2 regions of the Streptomyces sp. WZ-12 genome follow, and region 1 is predicted to be linked to the other one. Evidence: riboswitches for the same ligand, from Rfam matches in the RefSeq annotation. Region 1 holds a riboswitch; the other holds the start of a gene.
What was found. Region 1 has a riboswitch for S-adenosylmethionine ahead of thrC (threonine synthase). Riboswitches for the same ligand answer to the same signal wherever they lie in the genome.
Positions count from the first base shown of each region.

Region 2: it holds a riboswitch for S-adenosylmethionine, as region 1 does, so the genes downstream of both, PV796_RS27640 (aminotransferase class V-fold PLP-dependent enzyme) here and thrC (threonine synthase) in region 1, are expected to answer to the same signal.

Region 1 is NZ_CP118574.1:3,906,374-3,916,465, forward strand. Features, by position in the region: gene murQ (N-acetylmuramic acid 6-phosphate etherase) at 1-780, shown strand, start outside; gene PV796_RS16420 (PTS transporter subunit EIIC) at 848-2,488, shown strand; gene PV796_RS16425 (DUF998 domain-containing protein) at 2,665-3,840, opposite strand; gene groL (chaperonin GroEL) at 4,171-5,796, opposite strand; gene PV796_RS16435 (cold-shock protein) at 6,253-6,456, opposite strand; gene PV796_RS16440 (MoaD/ThiS family protein) at 6,920-7,198, opposite strand; gene thrC (threonine synthase) at 7,252-8,529, opposite strand; SAM riboswitch class I at 8,547-8,702, opposite strand; gene PV796_RS16450 (glucosyl-3-phosphoglycerate synthase) at 8,878-9,837, shown strand; gene PV796_RS16455 (alpha,alpha-trehalose-phosphate synthase (UDP-forming)) at 9,886-10,092, shown strand, end outside.
Region 2 is NZ_CP118574.1:6,387,206-6,397,297, forward strand. Features, by position in the region: gene ctaD (aa3-type cytochrome oxidase subunit I) at 1-273, shown strand, start outside; gene PV796_RS27600 (cytochrome c oxidase subunit 4) at 270-668, shown strand; gene PV796_RS27605 (L,D-transpeptidase) at 800-2,077, shown strand; gene PV796_RS27610 (hypothetical protein) at 2,105-2,518, opposite strand; gene ctaE (aa3-type cytochrome oxidase subunit III) at 2,803-3,423, shown strand; gene qcrC (cytochrome bc1 complex diheme cytochrome c subunit) at 3,501-4,310, shown strand; gene qcrA (cytochrome bc1 complex Rieske iron-sulfur subunit) at 4,307-5,350, shown strand; gene qcrB (cytochrome bc1 complex cytochrome b subunit) at 5,347-6,984, shown strand; gene trpD (anthranilate phosphoribosyltransferase) at 7,126-8,190, shown strand; SAM riboswitch class IV at 8,275-8,392, shown strand; gene PV796_RS27640 (aminotransferase class V-fold PLP-dependent enzyme) at 8,597-9,967, shown strand.

The sequences.
Region 1 (10,092 bases):
GCCATCGACGCCACCGCCGCCCGTATGGCCCGCGGCGGCCGCCTGATCTACGCCGGTGCCGGTACGGCCGGCCGCCTCGGCGTCCTGGACGCCAGCGAATGCCCGCCCACCTTCAACACCGACCCCTCCGAGGTCCTCGGCCTGATCGCGGGCGGCCCCACCGCCATGGTCACCGCCGTCGAAGGAGCCGAGGACAGCAAGGAGTTGGCCGCCGGGGACCTGACCGCGCTGGCCGTAGCCGACCGCGACGTCGTCGTCGGCATCTCCGCCTCCGGCCGCACCCCCTACGCCGTCGGCGCCGTCGAGCACGCCCGCGCCATCGGCGCCCTGACCATCGGCCTGTCCTGCAACGCCGACTCCCCCCTCGCCGCGGCCGCCGAGCATGGCATCGAGATCGTCGTCGGCCCCGAGCTGATCACCGGCTCCACCCGCCTCAAGGCGGGCACGGCGCAGAAGTTGGTGCTCAACATGATCTCGACGATCACCATGATCCGCCTGGGCAAGACCTTCGGAAATCTGATGGTTGACGTCCGCGCCTCCAACGACAAGCTACGGGCCCGCTCCCGCCGCATCGTCGCGCTCGCCACCGGGGCCTCCGACCTGGAGATCGAGGCCGCCCTCACCGAGACCGGCGGCGAGGTGAAGAACGCCATCCTCGTCCTGCTCGGCGGCGTCGACGGCCACGAGGCCGGCCGCCTCCTCGACACCTCCAGAGGCCACCTCCGCACCGCCCTCCAGTCCTCGCGCACCCCCGCCACCGGCCACCCTCACCACAACTGACGCCCAGCCCCCATCCGCCAACCCACCACCCCTCCCCTCCCGTTGACCACACAGCAAGGCACCGCCCATGACCGAAGAAAAGCACCGCGCCACCGCTGCCGCGCTCCTCCCCCTCGTAGGCGGCGCCGGCAACGTCACCTCCGTCGCCCACTGCATGACCCGCCTCCGCCTGGGCATCAAGGACCGCTCCCTGGTCCAGGACGACGCCCTCAAAGCGCTCCCCGCCGTCCTGGGCGTCGTGGAGGACGACACCTACCACATCGTGCTCGGCCCCGGCACGGTCGCCCGAGTCACCCCCGAGTTCGAACGCCTCCTCAACGAGCCCCCGGCCCACGCCCCCACAACCACGCCCACCCCTCCAACCACACCCGCACGCACACCCACACCCACACCCACACCCACACCCCAGGCAACCAACGAATCCGCCGCCACCGACCTAGCCGCCCGGGGCGCCGCCCTCAAGGCGCGGCAGAAGGCCCGCAACGCCACCCCGGTGAAGCTGTTCCTCCGCCGCATCGCCAACATCTTCGTGCCGCTCATCCCCGCCCTCATCGGCTGCGGCATCATCGCCGGTCTCAACGGCCTGCTCACCAACGCCGGTTGGCTGCCCTCCCTGGTCCCGGCCCTGACGGCCATCGCCTCCGGCTTCATGTCCCTGATCGCGCTCTTCGTCGGCTACCACACCGCGAAGGAGTTCGGCGGCACGCCCGTCCTCGGCGGCGCCGTCGCCGCCGTCACGGTCTTCCCGGGCATCGCCCACGTCACCGCGTTCGGCCAGCAGTTGGCCCCCGGCCAAGGGGGCGTCCTCGGCGCCCTGGCCGCCGCCCTGCTCGCCGCCCAGTTGGAGAAGCACTTCCGCAGACGCATCCCCGAGGCGCTGGACGTCCTCCTCACCCCCACCCTCACCGTCCTCCTCACCGGCCTGGTCACTGTCTTCGGCCTGATGTGGGCCGCCGGTGAGATCTCCACCGCCATCGGCACCGCCGCCACCTGGCTGCTCGCCCACGGCGGCGCCATCGCCGGCCTCCTCCTCGGCGGCCTCTTCCTCCCCCTGGTGATGCTGGGCCTCCACCAGGCCCTCATCCCCATCCACACCACCCTGATCCAGCAACAGGGCTATACGACCCTGCTCCCGATCCTCGCCATGGCCGGCGCCGGCCAAGTGGGCGCCGCCCTCGCCCTCTACGCCCGCCTCCGCCGCAACCACTCACTCCGCACCACGATCCGCTCCGCCCTCCCCGCCGGCTTCCTCGGCATCGGCGAGCCCCTGATCTACGGCGTCTCGCTCCCCCTCGGCCGCCCCTTCATCACTGCCTGCCTCGGCGGCGCGTTCGGCGGCGGCTTCATCGGCCTGTTCAACCAACTCGGCGACGCCGTCGGCGCCACCGCCATCGGCCCCTCCGGCTGGGCGCTCTTCCCGCTGGTCAAGGGCAACCACCCACTCACCACCACGATCGCCGTCTACGCCCTCGGTCTCCTCATCGGCTACGCCGTCGGCTTCGTCGCCACCTACTTCTTCGGCCTCAGCAAACAACAACGCACCGACCTCAATACCCCCAACACCCCCAACAATCTCGATGTGCTCAACGGCCTCAACACCCCCACCAGCGACCCGGCCACACCCCAGCACACCGACGCAAGCACCCACGACGCCCTGCGGCCCACCGCCCCCGAAGCTCGAACCACGGCGCTCAAAGGCACCGGATAGCCGCCCAACCCCTCACCCACCGCGCTCCGAAGCCCCCTTCGCTCCAAACCGACCCCCGCGGAACCGGCCCTCCCAGAGCCAACCCCCTCAGCACCGAACCCCCACGGCCCGGCCCCCTGCCGACCCGGCGCCTCTCGATCCGACACCTCTCGACCGCGCTCCTCCGGGCCCAACTCCTATGAGCCGGTCCCCTCTCGCCCCGTCCCCTCCGGTCCAGATGTCTCCCACCCTGCTTCCGCCGGACCGGATCCCTCCCCACCAGGCCCACGCCCGCGCCCAGCAGGTCCACGCCCGCCTCCAAGGAGTTCGCCCTCCGGCCCGAGAGGCGCGCCCTCGCGCCCAGGAGGTGCACTCCCCAGCCCGAGAAGCCCCCCTTCAAGTCCCCCTTCCCCTCCGGGAAGTTCACTCTCGCGCCCAAGAGAACCGCCCTCCCGCTCAGGAAGCACACCCTCCCCGCCAAGAGAACCGCCCTCCCGCCCAGCAAGCACTCCCTCCCCGCCACGACGGCCGCGCTCCGGCCCGGGAAGCGCGCCGTCCTCTTCACCGAGCTCGCCCACTCGCCCCAGAGGTTCGCTTCGGCAGGCGCGCCTGAGTCCTTCCACGTACCGCTCCCAGCGGCCGTCCCAGTGGCCGGCCCAGCGCCGACGCCGGCGCACCGAGCGCCCCAACTCCGCGGCCAGCAGGGCGAACCACACGCCCACCAGCATCAGATGGACCCGCTGCGGTACGCCGTGCCAACCGGGGTGGCCCAGGAGCGGACCGACGGTGAGGATCGCGGCGGGCATGGCCACGGCCAGGACGCGCGGCCCCCAGCGGCGGACCAACGGCATCGGCGGCCGTTGCACCGCGGCCGCGCGGCTCAGGCCCGCCATCGAGGCGAAGAGGAAGAAGTGGGCGAGGGCGCTGGTTGCGGTGTGCCAGGGGTGGACGGGCTCGCAGCCGGGCTCCAGCGAGGGGGCGCAGGTCATCGGGAGCAGAACGTCGGCCAGCGAGGAGAGGCCGAGGCCGGCCAGTGCGAGCCAACCCGCGCGGGCCCAACGGCCGTGCCCGGCGGGCGTGCTGCGGGCGAGCAGGGCACCCGCGATGACGAGGAGCGCGCAACCGCTCTCCAGGGCGCCGAAGAGGACCCGGAACCGCTGGTCAGCGGCGTAGAGCTCGCTGACGTAGGAGTGCCGGGGGTCGAGGCCGGTGGGGAGCCGGAATTCCAGCAGCCACCAGTTGTAGAGCAGGGCGGCGGCGCCGAAGAGGACGGCCGCCGTCGCCTCCCGGCCGGCGTAGTGGGTGGTGGGCGCGACCACGGGCTCGTAGGCGGTGCGGTCACCGGTCCGCGTGGGGTTCGGGACGTTCGGCACGGGCGGTCCTGTTCCGGGTGGGGGGCGGGGGCCTAGTGCGAAGGTTCTCCCCGGCATGGCCCTCCACGTAGGAGCGCCGGGTGGAGGCGCGCCGAGCCGCCACCCGTCAGGCCGAACCGATCCCCTGAACGCGGTATCCGGCCGTGCCCGCCCACGGGTTTGACGTCCCGTCAGCGTGCCGGCGGAGTGCGCCTGCCGTAAGGACCGTCAGCCATACGGCCCGAGGGCCCGTGGGACGCGGGCGCCGGATACAACGCCGCCGGGGCGGCACCCCCTTGGAGGGAGGTGCCGCCCCGGCGAACGGAACGGACGAGATCAACCAGAGGTCGATCAGAAGTCCATGTCACCGCCCGGCATGCCGCCCGGCGCGCCGGCAGCGGCGGCCTTCTCCGGCTTGTCGGCGATGACGGCCTCGGTGGTGAGGAACAGCGCCGCGATGGAGGCGGCGTTCTGCAGCGCGGAGCGCGTCACCTTGGCCGGGTCGATGATGCCCTCGGCGATCATGTCGACGTAGTCGCCGGTCGCGGCGTTCAGGCCGTGACCCGGGGTCAGGTTGCGCACCTTCTCCACGATGACGCCACCCTCAAGGCCGGCGTTCACGGAGATCTGCTTGAGCGGGGCCTCCAGGGCCAGCTTCACGGCGGCGGCACCGGTGGCCTCGTCGCCGTCCAGCTCCAGCTTCTCGAAGACCGAGGAAGCCTGCAGCAGGGCCACGCCACCACCGGCGACGATGCCCTCCTCGACGGCCGCCTTCGCGTTGCGAACGGCGTCCTCGATGCGGTGCTTGCGCTCCTTCAGCTCGACCTCGGTCGCGGCACCGGCCTTGATGACGGCCACGCCGCCGGCCAGCTTCGCGAGGCGCTCCTGGAGCTTCTCGCGGTCGTAGTCCGAGTCGCTGTTCTCGATCTCGGCGCGGATCTGGTTGACCCGGCCCTGGACCTGCTCGCTGTCGCCGGCACCGTCGACGATGGTGGTCTCGTCCTTGGTGATGACGACCTTGCGGGCGCGGCCGAGCAGGTCGAGACCGGCGTTCTCCAGCTTGAGGCCGACCTCCTCGGAGATGACGGTGCCACCGGTGAGGATGGCGATGTCGCCGAGCATGGCCTTGCGGCGGTCACCGAAGCCGGGCGCCTTGACCGCGACGGACTTGAAGGTGCCGCGGATCTTGTTGACGACCAGGGTCGACAGGGCCTCGCCCTCGACGTCCTCGGCGATGATCAGCAGCGGCTTGCCGGACTGCATGACCTTCTCCAGGAGAGGCAGCAGGTCCTTCACGTTGCCGATCTTGGAGTTGACGATGAGGATGTACGGGTCCTCAAGCGCCGCCTCCATGCGCTCCATGTCGGTCGCGAAGTACGCCGAGATGTAGCCCTTGTCGAAGCGCATACCCTCGGTGAGCTCCAGCTCCAGACCGAAGGTCTGGGACTCCTCGACGGTGATGACGCCTTCCTTGCCGACCTTGTCCATGGCCTCGGCGATGAGCTCGCCGATCTGCGGGTCGGCGGCGGAGATGGACGCGGTGGAGGCGATCTGCTCCTTGGTCTCGATCTCCTTGGCCTGGTCGAGCAGCGCACCGGAGACGGCCTCGACGGCCTTCTCGATGCCGCGCTTCAGGGCCATCGGGTTGGCACCGGCGGCGACGTTGCGCAGGCCCTCGCGGACCAGCGCCTGGGCCAGGACGGTCGCGGTCGTCGTGCCGTCACCGGCGACGTCGTCCGTCTTCTTCGCGACCTCCTTGACCAGCTCGGCGCCGATCTTCTCGTACGGGTCCTCCAGCTCGATCTCCTTGGCGATGGACACACCATCGTTGGTGATCGTGGGGGCGCCCCACTTCTTCTCAAGGACGACGTTGCGGCCCTTGGGGCCGAGGGTGACCTTGACGGCGTCGGCGAGCTGGTTCATACCGCGCTCAAGGCCGCGCCGCGCCTCCTCGTCGAACGCGATGATCTTGGCCATGTGAAGTGGTCCCTCCGGACTGATGGGGGTACCCCCGACTCGAACCAAGCCGAGCTTGGGGGAGGAAGCTCCGGACCGTGCTGGCGCCCGCGACGGACGGCCTGCGTGCCGTGCGGTTCCTTGCCCCACCCGGCCTGCGGGCCTCACCGACCCGGTCCACATTCAGCACTCTCACGAGGAGAGTGCTAACGCAATGATTAGCACTCGCACCCATCGAGTGCAAGCGGCATGGGAGATGTCTGCCCCGGGGATGACGGTCGGGCGACGGGTGGACGCGGGCGCCCGACCGGTGGCCACCCGGCTCGCGGGGCCACCCCTGCCACCGTGCGCGCGCCCCGCGCGCCCGCGTAGCACGGCGGGACGGGGCCGAACTCCGGGCCCGGGAACAGCAGAAGACCCGCAACCCCGTGCGCGGGGGTGCGGGCCTTCTTCCCAACGATGCGGTCGGTCGCCGCCTCAGGCGGCGACCCGGACCATGTCCGCCTGTGGCCCCTTCTGGCCCTGCGAGATCTCGAACTCGACCCGCTGACCCTCCTCAAGGGTGCGGTACCCGTCCATCTGGATCGCGCTGTAGTGGACGAAAACATCCGCACCACCGTCGACCGCGATGAAGCCGTACCCCTTCTCCGCGTTGAACCACTTGACGGTGCCCTGAGCCATGCCTAACTCCCCTATTACTGGCCCTTGCACAGGACCGCACTCCGCGGACCCGGGTCAGACCTCACCCCTGGGAATGGTCCGTGGGGTGTGCGCCGGAACGCGTCGACCGCCGCTGAATGTATCTGGACCGATGCCCAGCGCAACAGGTCAATCGGACGAGAATTCTGGAGTCAGGGAAACGGCCGTATGCGCTCAAATGCCGTTATTCCAGAGCAAGTCGGGCCAGGAATAAGCCACACAGACGACAAATTGCGCACACAACTTGCGCACAAGTCACCGCGATCTCATATGCGTTCGGCATGCACGCGGAGATAAACGGAGGGGGATCGCCTCAATGGTATCCCCTTTCACCACACGGAATTGCCCCATCCGTTTGGCACGGACGGGGCAATTTCCGGACACCACCGGGACAGAGTTGGCGCAATTTCGATCTGCGCGCTCCGCGCGGGGCGGTCGAGGGGCCTCAGCAGCCGCCGGCCACCGCCGGGATGATCGAGACGCCCGCGCCTTCCGGGGTCGGGGTCTGCAGGCCCTGCTCGAAGCGGACGTCGTCGTCGTTGACGTAGACGTTGACGAAGCGGCGGAGCTTGCCGGCGTCGTCGAGCACCCGGGCCGCGATGCCGGAGTGGTTCTTCTCCAGGTCGGCGATCACCTCGGAGAGGGTCGCGCCCTCGGCCGGGACCTCGGCCTGGCCGCCGGTGTACGTGCGCAGGATGGTGGGGATGCGGACGGTGACGCTCATGTTGCTGCCTCCAGGGCTGCGGGGAGAGGGGGTGCGGGAGGGGCGGGGCCGGCTCAGTCCGCCAGGCCGGCCGCGCGGAACGCGTCCAGGTCCGGGCGGATGGTGGCGGTGGGCCCGGCGGCGACGGCGTCGAGGGTCTTCAGCCCGTCGCCGGTGTTCAGCACCACCGTGGTCAACGACGGGTCCAGCACGCCGTCCTCGATCAGCTTCCTGGTCACGCCGACGGTCACCCCGCCCGCGGTCTCCGCGAAGATCCCCTCCGTACGGGCCAGCAGCTTGATGGCGTCCACGATCTGGGGGTCGGTGACGTCCTCGACGGCACCGCCGGTGCGGCGCGCGATGTCCAGCACGTACGGGCCGTCGGCCGGGTTGCCGATCGCCAGCGACTTGGCGATGGTGTTCGGCTTCTGCGGCCTGACGACCTCGTGCCCGGCCTTGAAGGCGGCGGACACCGGCGAGCAGCCCTCGGCCTGCGCGCCGAAGATCCTGTACGGCTTGTCCTCGACCAGGCCGAGGGCGATCAGCTCCTTCAGCCCCTTGTCGATCTTGGTGAGCTGGGAGCCGGACGCGATCGGGATGACCAGTTGGTCCGGCAGTTGCCAGCCCAACTGCTCGCAGATCTCGTACGCCAGGGTCTTGGAGCCCTCGCCGTAGTACGGGCGGAGGTTGACGTTGACGAAGCCCCAACCCTCGCCCAGCGGGTCGCCGATGAGCTCGGAGCAGAAGCGGTTGACGTCGTCGTAGTTGCCCTCGATGGCGACCAGGTCCCCGCCGTAGACCGCGGCCATCACGACCTTGCCGGGCTCCAGGTCGTGCGGGATGAAGACGCAGGACTTCAGGCCCGCGCGGCGCGCCGCGGCGCCGACCGCGCCGGCCAGATTGCCGGTCGAGGAGCAGGAGAGGGTGGTGAAGCCGAAGGCGCGGGCGGCCTCGACGGCGATCGCGACGACCCGGTCCTTGAAGGAGTGGGTCGGGTTGCCGGAGTCGTCCTTGACGTACAGGCCGCCAGTGACGCCCAGTTCGGCGGCGAGCCGGTCGGCCTTGACCAGCTTGGTGAAACCGGGGTTGAGGTTGGGCTTGTCGGCCACGTCGGCGGGGACGGGCAGCAGGGGGGCGTAACGCCAGATGTTGGCGGGACCGGACTCGATCCGCTTCCTGAGGCCCTCGGGGTCGCCGGTCGGCAGGTCGTAGGCGATCTCCAGCGGGCCGAAACACTCCTGGCACGCGAAGATCGGGCCGAGCGGGAAGCGCTGTGCGCACTCGCGGCAGGAGAGCGCGACGGCGGGGCCGAGGGCGACGGCGGGGGTGGGTTCGGTTGCTTGCACAGCCATGGAGGCGAGGCCCTTTCTCCTCATCTTCCTCACGGCGCATTTCGCCGCGAGACGGATTTGGCACCTTCCCTAGCCGGGAGCCTCGCGCGCGCACTGCTGTCGTGCGGCGGAGACCGGCTGGAGGGTTGCCGGGGCTTCAACGGGCCGTATCCCTCTGCCCCTCTGGATGAGCGCTATGGCGCTGGGCGGAGCCCAGGCATTTGTCACGCGGCGACCCCGACATGCGGGGCGCGTCCGCGTTGTTCAAGACTGTAACCGAAGCCACTGACCGTTGAGATAGTCGTCCGGTCCGCGAGATGGATCACATAACGGGCTCCCGTTCGGGACCCACCGAGGAGAGTCGTAGACGTGCTGGAAGAAGTGGAGCGTTGGCTGGCCGGCCGCTCCTGGTCCGCCGCGGACCGCCCGCTCACGCGGCTGCTGGAGGCCAAGCGCCAGACGGGCCAGACGGTCAGCGTGGTACTGCCCGCGCTCGACGAGGAGGCGACGGTCGGCGCCATCGTCGCCGCGATCCACGCCGACCTGATGACCGGGGAGGTGCCGCTGGTCGACGAGCTGGTGGTGCTGGACTCGGGCTCCACCGACCACACCGCCGAGGTCGCCGCGGCGGCCGGCGCCCGGGTCGTCCACCGGGACAGCGTGCTGCCCCGTATTCCCGCGCTGCCCGGCAAGGGTGAGGTGCTCTGGCGCTCGCTGATGGTGACCGGTGGCGACATCGTCTGCTTCGTCGACGCCGACCTGCGGGAGTTCTCCGCCACCTTCGTCTCGGGGATCGTCGGACCGCTGCTGACCGACCCGGACGTCCAGTTCGTCAAGGCGATGTACGACCGGCCGTTGGAGACCGGGCAGGGCCCGGCGCCGGGCCAGGGCGGGCGGGTCACCGAGCTGGTCGCCCGGCCGCTGCTCAACCTCCACTGGCCCCAACTGGCCGGCTTCGTGCAGCCGCTGGGCGGGGAGTACGCGGCCCGGCGCTCGCTGCTGGAGCGGCTGCCGTTCCCGGTCGGCTACGGCGTGGAGCTGGGCCTGCTGGTGGACGCCCTGCACACCGTCGGGCTGGACGCCCTGGCCCAGGTGGACGTCGGGGTCCGCAAGCACCGCCACCAGGGCGGCCAGGCGCTCGGCCGGATGGCCGCCGCCATCTACCGTACCGCCCAACTCCGGCTGGCCCGCGGCCACTTGATCCGCCCCCGGCTGACCCAGTTCGACCGCGGGGAGAACGGTTTCGTGCCGCACACGACCGCGGTGGACACCGAGGAGCGGCCCCCGATGGCGGAGATACCCGAATACGCGGAACGGCGGGCCGCCTGAGGGCGGTCCGTACGTTTGCGCGGTTCCCCGACGGGTTAATGTCGCGACATGGTCTCCGAGACGGTCTCCGAGCGCAGTCCGGTCCAGCCAGGTGCCGAGGTCCTCGTCGCGTCCAACCGCGGACCCGTGTCGTACGCCCTGGGAGCGGGCGGGGAACTGACCGCCAAGCGGGGCGGCGGGGGGCTGGTGTCGGGACTCTCGGCCATCGGGCCGGAGACAGACGCGGTGTGGGTCTGTGCCGCGCTCGGGGACGGC
Region 2 (10,092 bases), 2.5 Mb from region 1:
GGCATGTCGATCCTCCCGTTCTTCTACAACGTCTGGAAGACCGCGAAGTACGGCGAGAAGATCGAGGTGGACGACCCCTGGGGCTACGGCCGTTCGCTGGAGTGGGCGACCTCCTGCCCGCCGCCGCGGCACAACTTCCTCACCCTGCCGCGGATTCGCTCCGAATCCCCGGCGTTCGACCTGCACCACCCCGAGATCGCGGCGCTCGACGCGCTGCACAACGGTCGCGAGGGTGACAAGGCGCTGGCCGGCGGCAAGGAGGCGGGCAAGTGAAGATCCAGGGCAAGATGTTCATCTGGCTGAGCGTCTTCATCCTCGCCATGGCAGTCGTCTACGGCGTGTGGTCGAAGGAGCCGGCCGGTACCACGGCGCTCTTCCTCGCGTTCGGCCTGTGCATCATGGTCGGCTACTACCTGGCCTTCACGGCCCGGCGGGTCGACGCGGGCGCACAGGACAACGAGGACGCCGAGGTCGCCGACGACGCCGGTGAACTGGGCTTCTTCAGCCCGCACAGCTGGCAGCCGCTCTTCCTGGGCATCGGCGGCGCGCTCGCCTTCCTGGGCGTGGTCTTCGGCTTCTGGCTGCTGTACTTCTCCCTGCCGGTGATCCTCGCGGCCCTCTTCGGCTGGGTCTTCGAGTACTACCGCGGCGAGAACCGCACCCAGTAGTACGCACCAGGCGAGAAGCGTGGCAGACACGCCGCACGGGTCGGGCCCGGACACCCCAACAGGTGTCCGGGCCCGACCCGTTTGCAGTCCTCCAGCGCGCCACCAAGGGGGATTCTTCCTACGTTTGGGGCATGAGTCACAGACCTCGAACCCGGAAGGTGCTGAGCTGCGGCCTCCTGCTCGTGCCCCTCGCGGTGAGCACCACCGCGTGCGGTGGCTCGTCGTCGGATACCCTCTCGGCCAATCCCTACGACGCGTCCGACCAGATATCGGCGAACACCCCGACGGACGGCAGGCAGAAGGCGGACCCCGACAAGCCGCTTGAGGTCTCCCTCAAGGGGGACGACTCCCGGATCACGGACGTCACCGCCACCGATGTCACCGGCCGCTACGTACGCGGCGAACTGAGCGCCGACGGACGGCACTGGCGCACCACCGTGCCGCTGGCCGCCGGCACCCGCTACACGGTGCAGGTCAGCACCGAGGAGGAGGACGGCACCCCGGGCCGCAAGACCCTGGTGGTCAACACCAAGGAAGTCGGCGACCGGCTGACCGTCAAGTTCGGCCCGCAGAGCGGGGAGTACGGCGTCGGCGAGCCGGTCACCGCCGAGCTCAGCAAGCCGGTCACCGACCCCAAGGCCCGGGCCATCGTCGAGAGCGCCCTGAAGGTCGACTCGTCGCCCCGTGTGGAGGGCGCCTGGTACTGGGTGGACAACAAGAAGCTGCACTTCCGCCCCAAGGACTACTGGCCGGCCCACGCCACCGTCGCCGTGCACAGCAACCTCGACGGCCTGAAGATCGCCGGTGGGCTCTACGGCGGCCCCGCAAAGCCCGTTCGGCTCACCACCGGTGACCGGGTCGAGGCGGTCACCGACGCCGGCGCGCACCAGATGACGGTGACGCGCAACGGCAAGGTCATCAACACCATCCCGGTCACCACCGGCAAGCCGGGCTTCTCCACCCGCAACGGCGTCAAGGTCGTGCTCGGCAAGGAGAGCTTCGTGCGGATGCGCAGCGCCACCGTCGGTATCGCCGAGGGGAGTTCGGACTCCTACGACCTGCCGGTCTACTGGGCGACCCGGGTCACCTGGAGCGGCGAGTACGTGCACGCCGCCCCCTGGTCGGTCGGCTCCCAGGGCGCCGCCAACGTCAGCCACGGCTGCACCGGCATGTCCACCGGCAACGCCCAGTGGTTCTTCAACACCGTCCGGGTCGGCGATGTCGTCAAGGTCGTCAACAGCAGCGGCGACACCATGACGCCGTTCGACAACGGCTTCGGTGACTGGAACATGCCCTGGAAGGACTGGCGGGCCGGCAGCGCGCTCAAGAACAAGGCCCCCATGACCACAGGCACGGCCGAGCGCGAGCAGAATGCCGCCGCCGACGCCCGGCTGCGTCCGCAGGTCTGAGGGCCGTTCAGCGACCGCTCAGGGCCCTCAGGCCGGCACCACGTCCTGGGTGAGGCTCCGTCGGCGCAGCAGGCCGGCCAGTGCGTCGGCGAACGCCACCGGGTCCAACGGATGGGTCACCGCGGCGTCCGCGCGGCTCCAGGTGGCCAACCAGGCGTCCTGCGGGCGACCGATCAGCAGCAGCACCGGCGGGCACTGGAAGACCTCGTCCTTGATCTGCCGGCAGACGCCCATGCCGCCCGCCGGCGCGGTCTCGCCGTCCAACACGCAGACGTCGATGCCGCCCTGCTCCAGCGCCTCCAGGACGGCCGGGGCGGTCGCGCACTCCAGGATCTCGATCTGCGGGGCGTCGGGGGCCGGGCGCCGTCCGGCCGCCAGCCGGACCTGCTCGCGGGTGTTGGCGTTGTCGCTGTAGACCAGCACCGTGGCAGTCGCCTGCATCGTTCCTCCACCTTTGTCGCGGCATCTACGTAGCGGCACGGCTTTTGGATCAAACCGTTGCGCGATGCTACTCCCGGACGGGGCCCCGATAGGAGAGGCCGTACGGCCCCCGTTGATGGCCGACGCCCCGTCAGGACCGGGTTTTCCAGGGGCCGACGGTCGCTCGATGCCGCGGGCTTCCCCCCATCGGGCGACCGTCGGGACGCCTCGAACGAGCAGGCCATGGGGCCTTGACACACCGAACGGCACCCCCCGGAGTGAGGGCGGGATAAGCGACCGACATAATGTCGGTCGTGGCGACAGCAACGACAGTAGATACCGGGCACGCGCACCCGTCGGTCAATCGGCCGAACCTCACCAGCGTCGGAACCATCATCTGGCTGAGTTCCGAGCTGATGTTCTTCGCGGCCCTCTTCGCGATGTACTTCACCCTCCGGTCCGTAACGGGCGAGGCGTATTGGAAGCATTCCGCCGATGCGCTCAATCTCCCGTTCTCCGCGACCAACACCACGATCCTGGTGCTCAGCTCACTGACGTGTCAGCTCGGCGTTTTCGCCGCCGAGCGCGGCGACGTCAAGAAGCTGCGCGCGTGGTTCGTGGTCACCTTCATCATGGGTGCCATCTTCATCGGCGGTCAGGTCTTCGAGTACACCGATCTGGTCAAGCACGAGGGCCTCTCGCTCTCGTCCGGCCCGTACGGCTCGGTGTTCTACCTGACCACCGGTTTCCACGGACTGCACGTGACGGGCGGTCTGATCGCCTTCCTGCTGGTCCTGGGCAGGACGTACGCGGCCAAGAGGTTCACCCACACACAGGCCACCGCGGCCATCGTCGTGTCCTACTACTGGCACTTCGTCGATGTCGTCTGGATCGGCCTCTTCGCCACGATCTACTTGATCCGGTAACAGGTCCGGCAGGACTCGTATATCGGACAGACATAGCCAAAGCATCGACGCAGAAGATCCTGACACCGGGGTAATCCGTGAAAAAGCTCTCCGCACGACGGCGCCATCCGCTGGCGGCGCTCGTCGTCCTACTCTTCGCGCTGGCGGTCACTGGGGGGCTGTACGCCGCGTTCGCGCCGGCGGACAAGGCTCAAGCCGATGACACCGCCCAGTCTCTTGCCATCAAGGAGGGCAAGAAGCTCTTCGCCGTGGGCTGCGCAAGCTGCCACGGCACCGGCGGTCAGGGCAGCTCCGACGGCCCGAGCCTGGTCGGCGTGGGCGCCGCCGCCGTCGACTTCCAGGTGGGCACCGGCCGTATGCCGGCCCAGCAGCCCGGCGCCCAGGTGCCGCGAAAGAAGAACATCTACACCAACGCGCAGATCGACCAGCTCGCGGCCTACGTCGCGTCGCTGGGCCCGGGCCCGTCCGTGCCCGACAAGTCGCAGTACAGCGCGGAGGGCGCCAACGTCGCCCAGGGCGGCGAGCTGTTCCGCACCAACTGCGCGCAGTGCCACAACTTCACCGGTAAGGGCGGTGCCCTCACCAACGGCAAGTTCGCACCGACGCTGGAAGGCGTGGACCCGAAGCACATCTACGAGGCCATGCAGACCGGCCCGCAGAACATGCCCTCCTTCGGTGACGGCACGCTGAGCCCGCAGAACAAGAAGGACATCGTCGCGTACCTCGGCGCCGTCAACGGCGACAAGACCGCGACCCCGGGCGGTATGGAACTCGGTGGTCTGGGCCCGGTGACCGAAGGTCTCTTCGGCTACATCTTCGGGCTGGGTGCGTGTGTCGCGGTCGCCATCTGGGTCGCAGCCCGGACTACGAAGGCCAAGAAGTCATGAGTGAGACAGAAGAAAACCTTCCCAGTGAGCGGGAGACGACTCACGAGGGCGCGGTAGGGAAGGCGGACAACCCCTTCGCCGACCCCGGGCTGCCGCCCCACGAGCACCGCGTCCAGGACATCGATGAGCAGGCCGCCAAGCGCTCCGAGCGCACCGTCGCCCTTCTCTTCATGGTGTCCATGCTCGCCACCGTCGCGTTCATCGCGTCGTACGTGGCCATCCCGATCGACAAGATCGTCTACATCTTCCCGCTGGGGCACATCAGCGGGCTGAACTTCGCGCTCGGCCTGACGCTGGGTGTGGCGCTCTTCTGCATCGGCGCCGGCGCGGTCCACTGGGCCCGCACGCTGATGTCGGACGAGGAGGTGGCGCAGGAGCGGCACCCGATCGAGGCCACCCCCGACGTCAAGGCGAAGGTCCTGGCGGACTTCGCGGAGGGCGCCAAGGAGTCGCAGCTCGGTCGGCGCAAGCTGATCCGCAACACGATGTTCGGTGCGATGGCCCTGGTGCCGCTCTCCGGCGTCGTGCTGCTGCGTGACCTCGGCCCGCTGCCCGAGAAGAAGCTGCGGACCACCGGCTGGAAGAAGGGCGTCCGCCTGGTCAACCAGTCGACCAACCTCCCGCTGCGTCCCGAGGACATCGCGGTCGGCTCCCTCACGTTCGCCAAGCCCCAGGGCCTGGAGGAGAGCGACGAGGACTTCGCCAACAAGATCGCCAAGGACGCCCTGATGCTCGTGCGGATCCAGCCGCAGAACATCAAGGACAAGCAGGAACTGGCCTGGTCGCACGAGGGCATCGTGGCGTACTCGAAGATCTGCACCCACGTGGGTTGCCCGATCTCCCTGTACGAGCAGCAGACGCACCACGTGCTGTGCCCCTGCCACCAGTCGACCTTCGACCTCTCTGATGGTGGTCGCGTGATCTTCGGCCCGGCCGGTCACGCCCTGCCGCAGCTGCACATCACGGTGAAGGACGGCTATCTCGAAGCCGTAAGCGACTTCGCGGAGCCCGTCGGCCCGAGCTTCTGGGAGCGCGGATGAGTAACGAGACAACCGCGACCACCACGCGCCGTGGCCAGGCGCCGCGGGGCGAGCGGATCGCCGACTGGGCCGACGGCCGGCTGGGCATCTACAGCCTGGCGAAGTCCAACATGCGCAAGATCTTCCCGGACCACTGGTCCTTCATGTTGGGTGAGGTCGCGCTCTACAGCTTCATCATCATCATCCTGACCGGTGTCTACCTGACGCTGTTCTTCCACCCGAGCATGGCCGAGGTCACCTACCACGGGTCCTACGTGCCGATGCACGGGATCAAGATGACCCAGGCCTTCGAGTCGACGCTGAACATCAGCTTCGACGTGCGCGGTGGTCTGCTGATCCGGCAGATCCACCACTGGGCGGCGCTGGTCTTCCTGGCCGCGATGATGGTCCACATGATGCGGGTGTTCTTCACCGGCGCGTTCCGCAAGCCGCGTGAGGTCAACTGGCTGTTCGGCTTCCTGCTGTTCGTCCTGGGCATGTTCACCGGCTTCACCGGTTACTCGCTCCCGGACGACCTGCTCTCCGGCACCGGTGTCCGCTTCATCGAGGGCGTCATCCTGGCGATGCCGCTGGTCGGCTCGTACCTGCAGATGTTCATCTTCGGCGGCGAGTTCCCCGGGCACGACATCATCCCGCGGTTCTTCGCGGTCCACGTGCTGCTGCTGCCGGGCATCATGCTCGGCCTGCTGGTGGCGCACCTGATCCTGGTCTTCTACCACAAGCACACGCAGTTCCCGGGTGCCGGCAAGACCAACAACAACGTGGTCGGCATGCCGCTGCTGCCGGTCTACATGGCCAAGGCCGGAGGCTTCTTCTTCCTGGTCTTCGGTGTGATCTCGGTGATCGCCGCGGTCGCCAGCATCAACCCCGTGTGGGCCATCGGCCCGTACCGGCCGGACCAGGTGTCCACCGGTGCGCAGCCGGACTGGTACATGGGCTTCGCCGAGGGCCTGGTGCGTGTCATGCCGGGCTGGGAGTGGAACTTCTGGGGCCACACCATCAACTTCGGTGTGCTGATCCCGATCCTGATCTTCCCGTTGGTCCTGGTCGCCATCGCGGTCTACCCGTTCATCGAGTCCTGGGTCCGCGGCGACAAGCGCGAGCACCACATCCTGGACCGCCCGCGCAACACCCCGACCCGCACCGGCTTCGGTGTGGCCTGGCTCGTCGCGTACTTCGTGATGCTGATCGGTGGCGGCAACGACCTGTGGGCGACGCACTTCCACCTGTCGATCAACGCGATCACCTGGTTCGTCCGGATCGCGTTCTTCGTCGGGCCGGTGCTGGCCTTCATCGCCACCAAGCGGATCTGCCTGGGCCTTCAGCGCCGCGACAAGGACAAGGTGCTGCACGGGCGCGAGTCCGGCATCATCAAGCGCCTGCCGCACGGTGAGTTCATCGAGGTCCACGAGCCGCTCAACCAGGAGCAGCTGCACTTCCTGACCCAGCACGAGCAGCCCGAGCCGCTCGAACTCGGTCCGGAGGTCGACGAGAACGGCGTTCGACGCAAGCTCAAGCGCACGCAGAAGCTGCGCGCCAAGCTCTCCAAGGGCTACTACGGCGAGGACAACGTCATCGCCAAGCCGACCGTCGAGGAGTACAAGGAGATCACCAGCGGCCACGGCCACCACTGATCCCCGCGGGCGCCCGCGCGCGCACCGCTGGTAGTACGCCACCCAGAGGGCCCCGTCCATTCCTGTGGACGGGGCCCTTCGGCGTCCGCGGAGGTCGATAGGGTGACGACACAGGCACGACACGAACCAGGAGCGTGGACCATGAACGTTGTGACCCCGGCGGGCGGCGGCAGCGTGGCGGACCGCTCCTGGCCGGTCGTGCTGAACACCCTCCTCGACGGCCACGACCTCACCGCGGACGACACCGCCTGGGTCATGGACCGGATCATGCGCGGCCAGGCCACCGACGCGCAGATCGCCGGCTTCGCGGTCGCGCTGCGGGCCAAGGGCGAGACGGTCGCGGAGATCTCCGGCCTGGTGCGGACGATGTACGCGCACGCCAGCCTGATCGACGTGCCCGGCCCCAGCGTCGACATCGTTGGCACCGGCGGCGACGGGGCGAAGACCGTCAACATCTCCACCATGTCGGCGATCGTGGTCGCCGGCACCGGCGCCAAGGTCGTCAAGCACGGCAGCCGCGCCGCGTCCTCGGCCAGCGGCGCCTCCGACGTGCTGGAGAAGCTGGGCGTCAATCTGGACCTGAGCCCGCGCCGGGTCGTGGAGGTCGCCGAGGAGGCCGGCATCACCTTCTGCTTCGCGGCCAAGTTCCACCCCGCGCTGCGCCATGTGGCGGCCGCCCGCGGCCAGTTGGGCATCCGCACGACCTTCAACGTGCTGGGCCCGCTGACCAACCCCGCCCGGGTCAAGGCCCAGGCCACCGGCGTCGCGGACGCCAAGATGGCGCCGATCCTGGCCGGGGTGCTCGCCGAGCGCGGCTCCTCCGCGCTGGTCTTCCGCGGCGACGACGGTCTGGACGAGCTGACCACCACCGCCACCTCCCGGGTGTGGATCGTGCGCGACGGCACGGTCCGCGAGGAGCCGTTCGACCCCCGGGACGTCGGCATCGACCTGGTGCCGGTGACGGCGCTGCGCGGCGCGGACGCGTCGTACAACGCGGAGGTGGCCCGCCGGCTGCTGGACGGCGAGACCGGCCCGGTGCGGGAGGCGGTGTTGCTCAACGCGGCGGCCGCGCTGGCCGCGTTGGAGCCGTCCGACGCCCCGTTGACCGAGCGGATCCGGGACGGCCTCGGCCGGGCCGCCGAGTCCCTCGACTCCGGGGCGGCCAAGCGGACCCTGGAGCGCTGGGCGGCGGCCAGCAACGCCTGACGGCCGCGGATGTGACGCAGGTCCCGGTCCGGAATGCGGACCGGGGCTTGCGCCCCGAAGATCGTGTGGCATGATTCATGCCCAGGTCACGAGTGACAGCGACACAGGCCCCGGCCCGCTGTCCGGCAACCCTCCTTCCGTGGCGGGGTGCCCCGGGTGATGACCAGGCCGCAGGCAGCGAGGTCTGCGGCAAGCGCGGATCCCTCGCCAGGGATCCTGGTCCCCGAGGGAGCTACCCCCGTGATGCAGCGAATGCGCTAGGGCCGTCGGCCCCGTTCCCGCGCTCCTCAGCTCTTCTCTCCTTTCACACCGCGGTGCCGTGCCCGGCCGTTCCTCCGCGCCCCTCCCGGGCTCCCGAGGACGCCCCCACCGCGGTGAACTCGCTTACCTCTCACGGGAGTTCGCCATGTCTGTTTCCGCCGTTGCCGCCGACCGCGCCGTCTGCGCCCCGCTGCCCGTGCTGGGACGGGACGTCACCGTCCCGCTGGTGACCGGCGGCGAGGCCGGTTACGCCGCGCTGGACTACGCCGCCAGCGCCCCCGCGCTCCAGCGGGTCTGGGACGACGTGGCCGGCTACGCGCCGTACTACGGCAGCGTCCACCGCGGTGCCGGCTACCTCTCTCAACTCTCCACCGACCTCTTCGAGAACAGCCGCAAGACGGTCGCCGACTTCCTCGGCTGCCGCCCCGACGACCAGCTCGTCTTCACCCGCTCCACCACCGACTCGCTGAACCTGCTGGCCGCCGCTCTGCCGCAGGGCACCCGGGTGTTCGTCTTCGAGACCGAGCACCACGCCTCGCTGCTGCCCTGGGAGCGCCGCGCGGACCTGGCCGTGACGTACCTCAACGCGCCGCGCACCCCGCGGCAGGCGGTGGACGCCCTGGAGCAGGCGCTGGCCGCCCGCGAGCCGTACGGCCCCGCGCTGGTGTGCGTCACCGGCGCCTCGAACGTGACCGGGGAGCTGTGGCCGGTACGGGAGTTGGCGGCCGCCGCGCACGCCCACGGCGCCCGGATCGTGCTGGACGCGGCCCAACTCGCCCCGCACCACCCGGTGGACCTCGCCGAACTCGACGTCGACTGGGTCGCGTTCTCCGGCCACAAGCTGTACGCGCCGTTCGGCGCAGGGGTGTTGGCCGGCCGCGCCGACTGGCTCCAGGACGCCGATCCGTACCTGGCCGGCGGCGGCGCCAGCCGCACGGTGGCCCGACGGGCCGACGGCGGGGTGGACGTCGAGTGGCACACCACCGCCGCCCGGCACGAGGCCGGATCCCCCAACGTCATCGGCGCCTACGCCATCGCCTCCGCCTGCCGGGCGCTCACCGAGGCCGGTTTCGACGGCCTCGTCGCCCGCGAACAGGAGCTGATCGCCCAGGTCCGGGCGGGCCTGGCCGATGTCCCCGAGGTCCGGATCCTCTCCCTCTTCGGCGCCGACGCGCCGCGCGTCGGCGTCCTCTCCTTCGTCGTCGACGGCTGGAACAGCTCGCACTTCGCCGCGGCCCTCTCCGCGGAGTACGGGATCGGCGTCCGCGACGGCCTGTTCTGCGCGCACCCCCTGGTCCGCACGCTCCTGGGCAGCGCCCCCCAGGACCCGGGCGAGTGCGGCGCCCCCGAGGCGGCCCCCGGCGAACGCTCCCTGAACGCGATCCGCGTCAGCTTCGGGGCGGGGACGCCGGACGAGCACATCGCCCGGTTCGTCCGGGCGGTCCGGGAACTCGTCGCCGACGGCGCACGGTGGAAGTACCGGGTGGAGGACGGCCGTTGCGTGCCCTGCGCGTAGCGCAGGTTGTTTCTTCCCACGTTGTCGGCTCTCCCGCCGCGCGGGTTGCTGTTCTTTGCGCCTTGCGGCGCGGGGCGGTCCGCTGCCGGTCCGCTGCGCGGGGCGGGCCGACGTGTCCGCTGCGC